DNA from 4 places in the Bradyrhizobium sp. PUT101 genome. Region 3 is predicted to be linked to each of the others. Evidence: predicted binding sites of a transcription regulator. Region 3 holds the regulator's gene; each other region holds the start of a gene.

Evidence for each region. Region 3 encodes HrcA, which represses chaperone genes, less so after heat shock. Its sites were predicted from a motif close to GTTAGCACTCNCNNNNNGNGAGTGCTAAC; they were not measured.
Region 1: the regulator HrcA is predicted to act here: its motif matches at 1,335-1,363, upstream of groES (co-chaperone GroES).
Region 2: the regulator HrcA is predicted to act here: its motif matches at 2,357-2,385, upstream of ACSHT2_RS10000 (co-chaperone GroES).
Region 4: the regulator HrcA is predicted to act here: its motif matches at 1,284-1,312, upstream of ACSHT2_RS24815 (co-chaperone GroES).

The regions. Positions count from the first base shown of each region.
Region 1 is NZ_CP197207.1:1,762,396-1,766,141, forward strand. It holds gene ACSHT2_RS08635 (O-linked N-acetylglucosamine transferase, SPINDLY family protein) at 1-733, shown strand, start outside; gene ACSHT2_RS08640 (usg protein) at 742-1,029, opposite strand; gene groES (co-chaperone GroES) at 1,407-1,721, shown strand; gene groL (chaperonin GroEL) at 1,767-3,407, shown strand; gene ACSHT2_RS08655 (hypothetical protein) at 3,629-3,746, opposite strand, start outside.
Region 2 is NZ_CP197207.1:2,037,256-2,041,001, reverse strand. It holds gene ACSHT2_RS10015 (glycosyltransferase family 4 protein) at 1-218, opposite strand, end outside; gene ACSHT2_RS10010 (class I mannose-6-phosphate isomerase) at 215-1,150, opposite strand; gene ACSHT2_RS10005 (hypothetical protein) at 1,876-2,055, opposite strand; gene ACSHT2_RS10000 (co-chaperone GroES) at 2,411-2,728, shown strand; gene groL (chaperonin GroEL) at 2,868-3,746, shown strand, end outside.
Region 3 is NZ_CP197207.1:4,252,725-4,256,470, reverse strand. It holds gene hemW (radical SAM family heme chaperone HemW) at 1-367, opposite strand, end outside; gene rdgB (RdgB/HAM1 family non-canonical purine NTP pyrophosphatase) at 384-1,019, opposite strand; gene rph (ribonuclease PH) at 1,030-1,743, opposite strand; gene hrcA (heat-inducible transcriptional repressor HrcA) at 1,911-2,999, shown strand; gene grpE (nucleotide exchange factor GrpE) at 3,096-3,713, shown strand.
Region 4 is NZ_CP197207.1:5,154,149-5,157,894, forward strand. It holds gene groL (chaperonin GroEL) at 1-738, opposite strand, end outside; gene ACSHT2_RS24815 (co-chaperone GroES) at 895-1,191, opposite strand; gene ACSHT2_RS24820 (hypothetical protein) at 1,508-2,029, shown strand; gene ACSHT2_RS24825 (protein phosphatase CheZ) at 2,198-2,977, opposite strand; gene ACSHT2_RS24830 (L,D-transpeptidase) at 3,292-3,746, shown strand, end outside.

The DNA of each region.
Region 1 (3,746 bases), 2.5 Mb from region 3:
TTATCTGTTCTCGGACCCCGTCGCGATTCCTTCCGCGGTTCGGCATTTGTTTGCGGAGACCGTTGTCGACCTGCCGTGCTTCGTGACGCTGGCGCCACTGCCGGCCGGGATTGTGCGGGCGGAGGCGCCGGCTCTCTCGAACGGCTTCGTCACGTTCGGTGTCTTCAACCGCATCAGCAAGATTTCGGACGAGGCTGCGGACGTCTGGTCCAGGATTCTCGAGCGGGTCCCGGGCTCGCGACTGCTGATCAAGGATGTTGCGCTGGACGATCAACTGGTCCGCGACAAGCTGCTGGCGCGGTTTGCGGCTCACCTAGTGCCGGCCGAACGCGTCGACCTGCTCGGAGCCACCTTGCGGAGCGAACATCTGGCATCGTTCAATCGCGTCGATATTGCGCTCGACCCGTTCCCACAGAACGGCGGCGTCAGCACGTTGGAAGCCCTGCAAATGGGCGTGCCCGTGGTGGCGAAGCTCGGGAGCAGTCTGCCCAGCCGTGCCGCCGGCGCCATCCTCACCGCGCTTGGCATGCCGGACTGGGTCGCGGACTGCGATGAGGCATATGTCGAGATCGCAGCCGGCTGCGCGGCGCGGATCGACGATCTTGATCGATTGCGCCGCGAACTGCCCGGACAGATCAACGCTGCGGCCGCCGGCAACCCCATCTCATATGCGCGCGCCGTAGACGACGCCTATCGCGCGATGTGGATACGCTATTGCAGCGGCGGCGCCTGATCTCTGGCTCAATGCAGCCGGAACACGCCGTCCACGGCGCGCAGCTCGGCCGGCTTGATCAGCTTGGAATGCGCCACCGTGACCGAATGGAGGGGACCATCGAGCTTCTCCTGCCAGAACGCCAGGAAATCCTTCAGCGCCGGAAATTTCGGAAACATGTCGTAGTTCTGCCAGACGTAGGTCTGGAGCAGCGACGGATGATCCGGCATCCGATAGAGGATTTGCGCCGTCGTCAGTCCGTAGCCCAGCATCTGTTTCCGGAAATCCTCGGAAACGCCCCCACTCCGCAGTCCCATGCCAAACCTCCTTTGCAGGAGCGCATTCAGGGGGTGGCTTGATCCGTGCCCCGGGAGCCACCCGGAAACGATGCGCTCACATGAGAGAAATGTGACGCAAACTGACAACCCATCTCAAGCCCAAAAGTTTAACAAGCTGTTGAAATTCAATGCGTTAGCAGCAGACATAACTCCGTGCTAATACGGCCTCGGGCGCTGGTTAACGATGGAAATGAGATTCTGGCAGTCCACGCTTCCGGGTGCTGATTTTTCTGCTAGAAGCCCTTGCCCCCGCAAAATTCCTGTCCTATTTCAGCTTGGCTCGTGCTAGCACTCGCGGGCAACGACTGCTAACAATCTCAAAATCCTCAACACGTGCAATTGCTTAGGAGGACTGCATGAAATTCCGTCCGCTTCACGACCGCGTCGTGGTCAAGCGCATCGACGCAGAAGAGAAGACCGCTGGCGGCATCATCATTCCCGACACTGCCAAGGAAAAGCCCTCTCAGGGCGAAGTCGTCGCCGTCGGCCCGGGTGGCCGCGACGAGTCCGGCAAGCTGATCCCGATCGACCTGAAGGTCGGCGACCGCGTGCTGTTCGGCAAGTGGTCCGGCACCGAGGTCAAGATCGACGGCCAGGACCTGCTGATCATGAAGGAGAGCGACGTCATGGGCGTTCTCGAGGTCAGCGAGTCCAAGAAGAAGGCGGCCTAAGAGCCCCCTCTCCCTCCAGTCACATCATTCCAAGGAAAGATCCAGATGGCAGCCAAAGAAGTCAAATTCTCGGTTGAAGCGCGCGACAAGATGCTGCGCGGCGTCGACATTCTCGCCAACGCGGTGAAGGTCACGCTCGGCCCGAAGGGCCGCAACGTCGTGCTCGACAAGTCGTTCGGCGCTCCCCGCATCACCAAGGACGGCGTCACCGTCGCCAAGGAGATCGAGCTCGAGGACAAGTTCGAGAACATGGGCGCGCAGATGGTGCGCGAAGTCGCCTCCAAGTCCGCTGACGCGGCCGGCGACGGCACCACCACCGCAACCGTGCTCGCCCAGGCGATCGTGCGCGAAGGCGCCAAGTCGGTCGCCGCCGGCATGAACCCGATGGACCTCAAGCGCGGTATCGACCTCGCGGTCGAAGCCGTCGTGGCGGATCTGCAGAAGAACTCCAAGAAGGTCACCTCGAACGACGAGATCGCCCAGGTCGGCACCATCTCGGCCAACGGCGACCAGGAGATCGGCAAGTTCCTCTCCGACGCCATGAAGAAGGTCGGCAACGAGGGTGTCATCACCGTCGAGGAAGCCAAGTCGCTCGAGACCGAGCTCGACGTCGTCGAGGGCATGCAGTTCGACCGCGGCTACATCTCTCCCTACTTCGTCACCAACGCCGACAAGATGCGCGTTGAGATGGACGACGCCTACATCCTCATCAACGAGAAGAAGCTCTCCTCGCTGAACGAGCTGCTGCCGCTGCTCGAGGCCGTGGTGCAGACCGGCAAGCCGCTGGTCATCGTCGCCGAGGACGTCGAAGGCGAAGCCCTCGCGACCCTCGTCGTGAACCGCCTGCGTGGCGGCCTGAAGGTCGCGGCCGTCAAGGCTCCGGGCTTCGGCGATCGCCGCAAGGCCATGCTGCAGGACATCGCGATCCTGACCGGCGGCCAGGCGATCTCGGAAGATCTCGGCATCAAGCTCGAGAACGTCACGCTCAACATGCTCGGTCGCGCCAAGAAGGTGATGATCGACAAGGAGAACACCACGATCGTCAACGGCGCCGGCAAGAAGGCCGACATCGAGGCGCGCGTGGCCCAGATCAAGGCCCAGATCGAGGAGACCACCTCGGACTACGACCGCGAGAAGCTCCAGGAGCGTCTCGCCAAGCTCGCAGGCGGCGTCGCGGTGATCCGCGTCGGCGGCGCGACCGAGGTCGAGGTGAAGGAGCGCAAGGATCGCGTTGATGACGCGATGCATGCGACCCGCGCGGCTGTCGAGGAAGGCATCGTCCCGGGCGGCGGCGTCGCCCTGCTCCGTGCCTCCGAGCAGCTCAAGGGCCTGCGCACCAAGAACGACGACCAGAAGACCGGCGTCGAGATCGTGCGCAAGGCGCTCTCCGCGCCCGCTCGCCAGATCGCGATCAACGCCGGTGAAGACGGCTCGGTGATCGTCGGCAAGGTCCTGGAGAACAAGTCGTACGCTTTCGGCTTCGACTCCCAGACCGGTGAATACGGCGACCTCGTCAAGAAGGGCATCATCGACCCGACCAAGGTGGTCCGCACCGCGATCCAGAACGCAGCCTCGGTTGCCGCGCTCCTGATCACCACGGAAGCCATGGTCGCCGAGCTGCCCAAGAAGGGCGGCGCCGGTCCGGCGATGCCTCCGGGCGGCGGCATGGGCGGCATGGACTTCTGATCCAGCCTCTCAGGCAAAGTCGAGAAATGCGAAACCCCGGCAGCGATGCCGGGGTTTTTGTTCTTTCCAATCTTGTTTCGATTTTGGAGGGTAAGTTTACATCGAGTCAGAGCGTGACGATTCAGCAAGGAGTGATTGGTGCAGAGCCGTCACACGTTATGATGATGCTGAAATCGCGCCGTCTCAATGTGCCCCTGCCAAATTCGGTGAATATCGGCATCTCATATGCGAGACTTCAGAATCTCTCGTTCAACTTTCTGAACCCCAAGAGGAGAAATTTGAGCCCGCTGAGATTTCTTGTCATATTCCAACAATCGCTGATCGTGAAATGGCTGGAGG
Region 2 (3,746 bases), 2.2 Mb from region 3:
GCGCGGACATAATCTTCAATGGTGTCATCCTTGATCTGCAAGGCGACCGAAGCGGGATAGTCATAGGCCTGTCCGTGGTCGTTCATTGCAACGATGCTGACCTCCAGGTCCGGCCGTGAATTCGAAATCGCCCTTTCCAGATCAGTCGTAAAAGTCGCGATGCCGCAACGGCGAGGCAGCGAATTGCCGATGACGGCGATGCGGCGAAGCGGTGTCAAGTTCGGGCCTCGGCGCTGCCCGCGAATTGCGGAACTGAATGCGTGGCTGGATGAGTAAGCTTGCCCGGTTGCTCATCCAGACTCTGCAACAGAGAATCGATCGGGCGGCTGGCGGGATACGCAATCAACGCGCTCAAGCCATTGTGGCCAACCTCGATGCTGTTGCGGCCGCCGCCAATGAAGATGGCTTCCCCCGTCGATGCCGCGGCCAAACCGATTGCAGCGTGTCCGTTGAGAATGAGCATCCAGGTCTCCGGTTCGGCAAGCAGTGCCCAGCTTGAACCTTCGGGAAGTTCAACGCGCTCAAGCACGAAATGCTTGCTCGCGACGAGAGTCGTCCGGTTGGCGGCGACGGCCGCCGAATTGCCAAGCGTTCGAAGCGGCCATGGATGGGCAACCGCGACGCCATTGTCCTCGTGCAACTCACGCTGCCGACCATAGTCATACAGGCGGAAGGTTGCGTCGCTGCGTTGCTGAATTTCTGCGAGCACGATGCCGGCGCCGATGGCGTGGATGGTGCCGGCCGGGATGTAGATCACATCGCCTGCGGCAACCGATTGCCAGTGAAGGAGTTCAGCGATCGAACCGTCCTGGATCGACGTACGCAATTGCTGCGCCGTTACCTGATGTTTTAATCCAGCGCCGATCTGCGCGTCGGGCTGGGCCGCGAGGATGTACCATGCCTCGCTCTTGCCGTTCGGCATCCCCATCGCGCGCGCGAACGTGTCGTCTGGATGAACCTGGATGGACAACGGTTGACTGGTGAACAGCAGCTTGAGCAGCAAGGCGGGCGTGGGCGCGCTCTCGTCGGCGCGCTCGAACCACAACTCGCCGACGGCACCACGAGACCCGTCAATATTGCTCCATGGTCTGAGATCGCCGACGCCCCAGGGCTTTTGGACGACCCGCACGGCGGCATGTTCGATAGGCATAAGTGATCCTGACCCGTGACGCACACGTCGGGGCGACGTGCCGTTGACCGATTTCGTCGATAGGATTTGGCCTGGCTAAGGCGTCGCGAATCCAGATAGGCGCTCAAGGCGGTCGGATGCCGAGTTGTTACGTGGCTACTCCACCACTCGAGTACAACCTCCCGCAGGGCGTTTTACTTGCTTCTTCTTAGTCAGCAGCGTCCGTCTCATTTGCTGCATAGCGTGCCCCGGCGCATCCAAGGGGCCAAAAAGTACCTGGCTTCCGGAATAGAAAACCGCACGCGACCGCAAGGTTCGAGCCGGGCTGTTGAGCAGGTATCGATTTGCCGACGCCATCTAACGGTCGAACAGCAAGACAGTCATGTTTGGGCGAGGGTGGATGTTCGGGCGTCGGACTTCGGTCCCCAAGATGGGCGAGCCTCAGTCCATGCGGCGCATCCCATTCGATCTCTCGCATACGGCGGTCCTCATCTCCAACCCTGACAAAGACGACGGCCGCGTCATCAAGCAAGACAGGTCCTGTACTCCTGTTCGATGGTTGATCACTATCGCTCCGCAACAGCGGTGAGCACGACGCAAATTGTAAATTGAAGCCTCTCCCGGTCCCCGCAAGCGGGCACATAGTGCCTCACACCGCGGCCACTGAGATGATGCCGGCGGGATTGCCGTCGATCATCGCCGCTCGCCTCCGTCCATTTCCGGTACGGGCAGCTCCAGAGATCGGGTCATTTCCGCTTGGCCGCCGGCGGAGGATTAATCTCCGCGATCTTGCGAAGGCAATCGGCCTCCGATTCATGAGGACCGGACACAAACGTTCCACTGACTTTGGTCGAATACCATCCGGACACCACGCCGAGCCGAACGGACTCTTCCAACCTGACGTGCCGCGGTGAGAGATTCTGCATGAAGTGCTTTCTGTTGAGAGCCCGGAAGTGGGCTCCTATTCCTTAGACACCAGCTCGTGCTCGCCCAGCTCTCGCCGGCTTGCGGCGTGAAATCCGCAAGTAGCGGGGCGGGCAGATGCCGTCATGACATCCGCGAGCGACAGCACGACCGTACAGGAGGAGTAAGCCGCTTTTCGGCCCTTGAGCGACCGTGCGCGCTTTCCTGGTAAATAGCTATCGGTTTCTCACGCAGACACGGTCACCGGCGAATATCGCTCCGGCAATACCTTGTATGTCGCTCGCGCGGACATAGTTGCAGAAGGTTGGCAGTCTCGAGAGACGACTGCTAGGACCGAAAATAGAAACAGAGGGCACCATGAAGTTCCGTCCGCTCCACGACCGAGTGGTGGTCAAGCGCATCGAAGCCGAAGCAAAGAGCAAAGGCGGCATCATCATTCCTGACAATGCCAAGGAGAAGCCCTCACAGGGCGAGATCGTGGCCGTCGGTGCGGGAGGCCGCGACGAAGCGGGTAAGCTCATCCCGATCGACCTCAAGACCGGTGACCGCGTGTTGTTCGGCAAATGGTCGGGCACCGAAGTCGTGCTCGATGGCGAAGACCTCCTGATCATGAAGGAGAGCGACATCATGGGCGTTCTCACCGTTGTTTCGCACGTCGCGAAGAAGGTCGCGTAATCTGCCGTTGTCCGATCCCGTCCTGAGCAGCCGGCGCAGCCGTCATCTCGCAGGACGAGGTTCAAGCCTACCTGATGATCTCATTGCCCAGACGCCCTCCGGGCCAGTCGCATGAGCATCGGTCCCAAGGGAGATCACAATGTCCGCCAAGGAAGTCAAATTCGGCGTCGACGCGCGCGATCGCATGCTTCGCGGTGTCGACATTCTCGCGAACGCCGTCAGGGTGACACTTGGTCCGAAGGGCCGCAACGTCGTGCTCGACAAGTCGTTTGGCGCACCCCGCATCACCAAGGACGGTGTCACCGTCGCCAAGGAGATCGAGCTCGACGACAAGTTCGAGAATATGGGCGCCCAGATGGTGCGCGAAGTCGCCTCCAAGTCCGCTGACGCGGCCGGCGACGGTACCACCACCGCGACTGTTCTAGCGGCTGCGATTGTCCGCGAGGGCGCCAAGTCGGTTGCGGCCGGCATGAACCCGATGGACCTCAAGCGCGGTATCGACCTCGCGGTCGAAGCCGTCGTGGCAGATCTTCAGAAGAACTCCAAGAAGGTCACCTCGAACGACGAGATCGCCCAGGTCGGCACTATCTCCTCGAATGGAGACGCCGAGATCGGAAAATTCCTGGCCGATGCCATGAAGAAGGTCGGCAACGAGGGCGTGATCACCGTCGAGGAAGCCAAGTCGCTGGAGACCGAGCTCGAGGTGGTCGAAGGCATGCAGTTCGATCGCGGCTACATCTCGCCGTACTTCATCACCAACGCCGACAAGATGCGCGTTGAAATGGAGGATGCCTACGTCCTCATCAACGAAAAGAAGCTGTCTCAGCTCAACGAGCTTCTCCCGCTGCTCGAAGCAGTCGTTCAGAGCGGCAAGCCGCTGGTCATCATCGCCGAGGACGTCGAAGGCGAAGCCCTCGCGACCCTCGTCGTGAACCGCCTGCGCGGCGGTCTGAAAGTCGCGGCCGTCAAGGCTCCGGGCTTCGGCGATCGCCGCAAGGCCATGCTGCAGGACATCGCG
Region 3 (3,746 bases):
CGGCGAAGCGCGTGGCTTCGACGCTGGTCGGGTTCGCTTCCAGCGTGACTTCGACGTCGCCTGCGACGGACCAGTGCTTGCCGATCGCATCGAGCACGGCGCCGACGGTTGCGGGCTGCATCAGGGACGGCGTGCCGCCACCGAGAAAGATCGAGGTGACCTCACGCCCCGGCGCGCGCGCGGCGGTCGCAGCGATCTCGCGAGCAAAAGCCGAAGCGAAACGCGCCTCGTCGATCGCGGCGTGGCGAACGTGGCTGTTGAAATCGCAATAGGGACATTTCGACAGGCAGAACGGCCAGTGCACATAGACGCCGAAGGCTTCAGATTCTTGTTTCGACGCGTTTTCCTGGCGCGAACCGGTATCCACTTCGCTCGAAAACGCTCTAGCGCGGCTCAAGGCAGATCTCCGCCAGTTTCACGAAGGCGCGGGCGCGGTGCGACAGGCCGAGCCCAAGCGGCGGCAGGCCGTGCTTCTCGATGCTCTCCATCTCGCCGAAGGTGCGGGTGTGGCCATCAGGCAAGAACATCGGGTCGTAGCCGAAGCCGGCATTTCCGCGCGGCGGCCAGACCAGCGTGCCGTCGACGCGCGCCTCGACCTCTTCGAGATGATCGTCGGGCCAGGCGACGCAGAGCGCGGAGACGAAGTGCGCCTTGCGCTTGTCCGGTGTGCTGGCGCCGCGCTCCTGCAACAGGCGCTCGATCTGCGCCATCGCCGCGTTGAAATCCTTGGACGGGCCGGCCCAGCGCGCGCTGTAGATGCCGGGCGCGCCGTCGAGCGCGTCGACGACGATGCCGGAATCATCGGCGAAAGCGGGGAGCCTGGTTGCCCGCGCCGCCGCGATCGCCTTGATCGCGGCGTTGCTGCGGAAATCGCTGCCGCTCTCGTCCGGCTCGCCCAGGCCGAGCTCTCCCGCCGACACTGCCTCGATGCCGTACGGCGCAAGCAGCTCCCGCATCTCGGCGAGCTTGCCGGGATTGTGGGTCGCGATGACCAGCTTGTCCGTGATTCGGCGGTGCATGGCCTATTGACTACGCCACAGCCAGTTTCTGCAAGTCCACCAGGCGCGCGACACCCTTGCGGGCCAGCGCCATCAGCGCCAGGAGCTCGGCTTCCGTGAACGGCTCGCGTTCCGCTGTGCCCTGCACCTCGATGATGCGGCCATCGCCGGTCATGACGAAATTGGCGTCGGTCTCGGCCTCGGAATCCTCGGCATAGTCGAGATCGAGCACCGGCGTGCCGTTGTAGATGCCGCAGGAGATCGCGGCGACGTTGTCGCGCAGCACGTTGGCCTTGACCATGTTCCGCGCCTTCATCCAGTTGACGCAATCGGCGAGGGCGACCCAGGCGCCCGTGATCGATGCTGTGCGCGTGCCGCCGTCGGCCTGGAGCACGTCGCAATCGACCGTGATCTGGCGCTCGCCGAGTGCCTCGAGATTGATGATGGTGCGAAGCGAGCGGCCGATCAGGCGCTGGATCTCGACGGTGCGGCCGCTCTGCTTGCCGGCGGAGGCCTCGCGGCGGGTCCGTTCCGACGTCGCGCGCGGCAGCATGCCGTATTCGGCGGTGACCCAGCCGCGGCCCTGGCCCTTCAGCCACGGCGGCAGGCGGTCCTCCAGCGTGGCGGTGACCAGCACGTGGGTGTCGCCGAATTTCACCAGGCAGGAACCTTCCGCATATTTCACCACGCCGCGCTCCAGCGTCACGGGGCGCAATTCGTCGGGCGCACGGCGGCTTGGCCGCATGGGAAATCCTCCAAAACTCACGGGAAAAGGCTGCTCGCGGTGCTTGTAGGTGGGGCGGGGATGGGCGGCAAGGTTTTTTCACCCTCTGATTCGCGGCCGCAAACGCCAGGCTTGTCAGAAGGGCCCGGGATGGACAGATTATGGGCGTCTGAGAGGAGTTGCCGTCTGTGGCCCATCACGATCCGATCCATCTGATCGCGCCGCGCGCAGGCCTTGCCCAGCTCAACGAGCGTTCCCGCGACATTTTTCGTCAAATCGTCGAAAGCTATCTGACGACCGGCGAGCCTGTCGGCTCGCGCAACATTTCCCGCCTGATCGCCATGCCGCTGTCGCCGGCGTCGGTCCGTAATGTCATGGCCGATCTGGAACAGCTCGGCCTGATCTATGCCCCGCACACCTCGGCCGGCCGCTTGCCGACGGAACTCGGCCTGCGCTTCTTCGTCGATGCCCTGATGCAGGTCGGCGACCTCAACGAGGCCGAGCGGCAATCGATCCAGAGCCAGCTCGCCTCCGTCGGCGAGGCGCAGTCGGTCGAGGCGGCGCTGGACCAGGCCCTGATGCGGCTCTCCGGCCTGACCCGGGCCGCCGCTGTGGTGTTGACGCCAAAGTCCAATGCGCGGCTGAAGCACATCGAATTCGTCCGCCTGGAACCAGAGAAAGCGCTGGTGATCCTCGTCGGCGAGGACGGCCAGGTCGAAAACCGCGTGCTGACGCTGCCGCCTGGAGTTCCCTCCTCTGCGCTCACCGAAGCCGGCAATTTCCTCAATGCGCGGATCCGCGGCCGCACGCTGGCCGAGGCGCGGCTCGAGCTCGAGACGGCACTCGGAGAGGCCCGTGCCGAACTCGATCAGCTGACGCAGAAGGTGATCTCGGCCGGCATCGCCAGCTGGTCCGGCGGCGAGAACGAGGATCGCCAGCTGATCGTCCGCGGCCATGCCAATCTGCTGGAGGATCTGCATGCGCTGGAGGATCTGGAGCGCGTTCGCCTGTTGTTCGACGATCTCGAGACCAAGCGCGGCGTGATCGACCTGCTCGGCCGTGCCGAGACGGCGGAGGGCGTGCGCATCTTCATCGGCAGCGAGAACAAGCTGTTCTCCCTGTCGGGGTCCTCCACCATCATCTCGCCCTATCGGGATGCCGCCGGCCACATCGTCGGCGTTCTCGGGGTGATCGGGCCGACGCGGCTGAATTATGCCCGCGTGATCACGACCGTGGACTACGCCGCCCGCATCGTCAGCCGCCTCCTGGGGGGCTGACCGGCGCCTCCTCCGATCACGGGCGCTTGATTTTCGTGAGCTTAGGCACGATATCCGGGCCAACAATCCCTGGAAACGAGTTCGAGATTAGAGCCGATGACCGATCGAGACCGGCAACCCGAAGACACGACCGCGCCGACGCCCGAGCCCGTGGTGTCAAAGCCCTACATCATGCCCGACGATCCCGAGCCGGGCTCGGTCGAAACGTTGCAGAAGGAAGCCGCTGAAGCGCGCGACCGCATGCTGCGGACGCTGGCCGAGATGGAGAATTTGCGCAAGCGCACCAGCAAGGAGGTCGCCGACGCGAGGCTCTATGGCATCACCGGCTTTGCTCGCGATGTGCTCGACATCGCCGACAATCTCCAGCGCGCGCTCGATGCCGTTCCGGCCGAGGCGCGTGCTGCGGCCGATCCCGGCCTGACCTCGCTGATCGAGGGCGTCGAGCTCACCGAGCGCTCGCTGCTCAACGCGCTGGAAAAGCACGGCGTGAAGAAGTTCGATCCACAGGGCCAGAAGTTCGATCCGAACTTCCAGCAGGCAATGTTCGAGGTGCCTGATGCGTCGGTGCCGTCGGGCACCGTGGTGCAGGTCATGCAGGCCGGCTACACCATCGGCGAGCGCGTGCTGCGCCCGGCACTGGTCGGCGTTGCCAAGGGCGGTGCGAAGGCTGCCCCCGCCGCCAACAACAATGAATCGAACGGCGCGCCGAACTGATCGAACCTCATGGTGAGGAGGCGCCAGGCGCCG
Region 4 (3,746 bases), 900 kb from region 3:
CGGCTTGCCCGACTGCACCACGGCTTCCAGCACCGGCAGCATGGCCTGCAGGCCCGAGAGTTTCTTCTCGTGCAGGAGGATGTAGGCGTCCTCGAGCTCGGCGGTCATCTTCTCGGCGTTGGTGACGAAGTAGGGGCTGAGATAGCCGCGGTCGAACTTCATGCCCTCGACGATGTCCACCTCGGTGTCGAGCGACTTGTTTTCCTCGACGGTGATGACGCCCTCGTTGCCGACCTTCTGCATCGCCTGAGCGATCATCTTGCCGATGGCGGCATCGCCATTGGCCGAGATGGTGCCGACCTGGGCGACCTCGGAGGAGGCGGCGACCGGCTTGGCGCGCTTTTCGATGTCCTTGACGACGGCGGCGACCGCGGTGTCGATGCCGCGCTTGAGGTCCATCGGGTTCATGCCGGCGGCAACCGCCTTGGCGCCTTCGCGCACGATGGCCTGGGCCAGGACGGTCGCGGTGGTGGTGCCGTCGCCGGCGGTGTCGTTGGTCTTGGAGGCGACCTCGCGCAGCATCTGGGCGCCCATGTTCTCGAACTTGTCCTCGAGCTCGATCTCCTTGGCGACGGTGACGCCGTCCTTGGTGATGCGGGGCGCGCCGAACGACTTCTCGATGACGACGTTGCGGCCCTTCGGGCCGAGCGTCACCTTGACGGCGTTGGCGAGAATGTCGACGCCGCGCAGCATGCGATCGCGCGCGTCTCCGGAAAACTTGACGTCTTTGGCAGCCATGTCTGCAATCCCTCGTGTTTCGTGTTGTTCCTGCCGCTTCTCTTCGTCATTGCCGGGCTTGACCCGGCAATCGATCATCTTGCGAAAAGTGATGGATGCCCGGGGCAAGCCCGGGCATGACGAGATGGCATTCAGCGGCCGTTCAGGCAGATGGCCTTAGGCCAGCACGCCCATGATGTCCGACTCCTTCATGATCAGGAGCTCTTCATTGTCGATCTTGACCTCGGTGCCCGACCACTTGCCGAACAGCACGCGGTCGCCGACCTTGAGGTCGATCGGGATCAGCTTGCCGGTCTCATCGCGGCCGCCGGGGCCGACGGCGACGACTTCGCCCTGCGACGGCTTTTCCTTGGCGGTGTCGGGAATGATGATGCCGCCCTTGGTCTTTTCCTCGGCGTCGATACGTTTGACCACGACACGGTCATGCAGCGGACGAAATTTGGATTTAGCCATGACGTTTCCCTTTGGAGGCTCGCTTCGGAAGTGGTGGAAGTCGGTGGGGCGGCGCGTCCGTCCACCCTCTCCCTGAGGGATCGAACGGCGCGCTTAGCAATCGGGCTTTCCGAGTGCTAATAGTGGGCCCGGAAATATGGCTTGGCCGCGATCCTGTCAAGCAAAGGTGGTTAAGCGATTGTTGAGGCGGATATAGGATGGTGGCATTGGAAACTTGTTCGGGGCGTCGGCGTACAGAAGGACGTCATTGCTCCGGCAGCGGTTTTGCGCTTGGCTGCGGGAGGGGTGCGGCCGTCGTCTTGTTCGGGGGAATGCCATGATCAGTTCAGCTCACGCGCGCACGGTTGCCAATCTGGCGGCAGCCTCCTGTCTGGCGCTGTTGCTGGGCGCCTGCGGCGGCGGCATGAGCCTGCCGTCCTTCTCGTCGTCCTCTCCGCCGCCCGAGGCCGAACCCGGCACAGCTCCGGAAATGCCGGCCACCATCCGCGCCGACGAGATCGTCGGCCGCTGGGGTCTCGCCTCGTTCCAGAACCCGGCCGACCGCGCCCGCACCGAGGCTGCCGCCCGGGCGCAGTGCAAGAACCCCTATGTGATCACCGCCGGCTCCTCCGGCGGCGTGATCATGCATCTGGCCGACCAGGCGACGCCGCAGGAACTGCGGCTGAAGGGCTCGCCGAGCGGCAAGAACTACATCGGACCGGCGGGGCCGACCCCTGGCGAGCAGGATCGCGAGATCATCTCCTTCGACGGCCGCGTCCTGATCACCCGCTTCATCGACAAGGACGCCGCCACCCGCTACGGCAACATGGTCTACGTCCGCTGCGCGCCGCGAGCGTGATGTTCTGATTGTCGTTTCGGGACGGTCCGCAGGACCGAACCCGGGACCTCGAACTTCTCAGGTACGCAACCGCGCACCACAGTTCGATGCTGACGCATCGCCCCGGAATGGCCAAACGAAAAACGCCGGCTCCCGCCGGCGTTTTGTTTTTCCGCAATTCGTGGCCGCTCAGTCGAACAGCGCGTCGATATCGTCCTGCGAGGCATGGCCGACGTCGCCGGCGAGCTTCGGGCCATTGAGGAGCTTTTCGTCCTCGCTGCGGTTGTCGACATGCGCGGGCACATGGGCCTTGATGGCGTCGACGCCGCCCCAGATCTCCATCATCGCATTGATATGCTGCTCGATGAACTTCATCGTGGTCATGACCTTGCTGATGCGCTGGCCGGTCAGGTCCTGGAAGTTGCAGGCTTCGAAGATCGAGATGACGCGTTCCTGGATGTCGTCGGCCAGTCGCTTCTGCTGATCGGCCGAGTCCACCTTGGACATTGCGCTGGCGGCCTGGTCGATCGATTCAGCGGCCTCGAGGATCTGCTGGGTCGCCTGCTCGGTGCCGCCGACCACCGCGCCGAGCTCGCCATTGACCTTGGCCATTTCGCCGCCGTCGAAGCTCTTGCCGTGCAGCGTCGCGATCTCGCGCTTGGTGCGGTCGATGGCGTCGTGGATGAGGTCGAGCTCGACCTTCAGCTTCTCGCACTGCTCGATCTGTGCCCGGTAGGTCTCCAGCATGGTGCGCGCTTCGGCAAGCTCGTGGGCCGTCGAGGCATCGATCGCCGCCATGGCTGCGCTGCCGGACAGCGGTGCAGTACCCTTCGCCATCTGTGCGCGGATCGCGCGCAGCTCGGCCATGATCTCGCTATGCATCGGGGGGGCCTCTTCAGTTACGTCTAGAATGGGCATCTCGCCACCGACGATATCCTCGACACGAAAACGTTTGCGGTGAACAGCCATCAGGATACTCCCCCACCTCATTCACGCGTCTTTGTAGGCAGAAGCGATTTAACACGAAGTTCACAGCGGGAACTGCGGGGCGGCTGCGCGCGACGCTGCGCGAAGAAGCGATTAACCATGGACGCGCGGCATTCATGGAAAATAAACGTTGATCGCCAAATTGCGCCGTCACTTGCGACGTGGTGAATCCAAACGCCTGATCCGTTTACCAAACGCAACGGCTTTTGCTCTTTATTGACCACGTCGCGGGCGCCGATCAGCCAGGCAGCTTCCACGGCGCATGTGATCTAGACGAAACAGTACAGAGTACGTCGATGTTCAAGAAAATGTCTGTCGCGCTGCTCGGCAGCGCTTGCACCTTCATGGCCGGCGCCAACGACGCCAGCGCCTTCGACAACAGCGTGCCGAACGATCCGCCCGCGGTGCTCTACGCGCCGCAGGTGCCGCCGGCGCCGGTGCGCGTCGCTTCCAATTCGAACATGGGTGGCGGCTTCATCGAGTTCCTGTTCGGCGACGGTCCCGGCCGCGGTCCGGCCTACGCGCCGCAGCAGCCGGTGTATCAGCAGCAGCCGGCCTATTACGATCAGCGCCGCCTGCCGCCGATGGGCGAGCCGCAGATGCAAGGTGCAGCTCTCCAGCAAGAGGCGGTCGACCCGCGGCAGCGTCCGTTCGATCCGAGATTCGAGAAACAACTCGTTGACTATAACGGCAACGAAAGTCCCGGCACGATCGTGGTCGATACGCCGAACAAGTTCCTCTATCTCGTCGA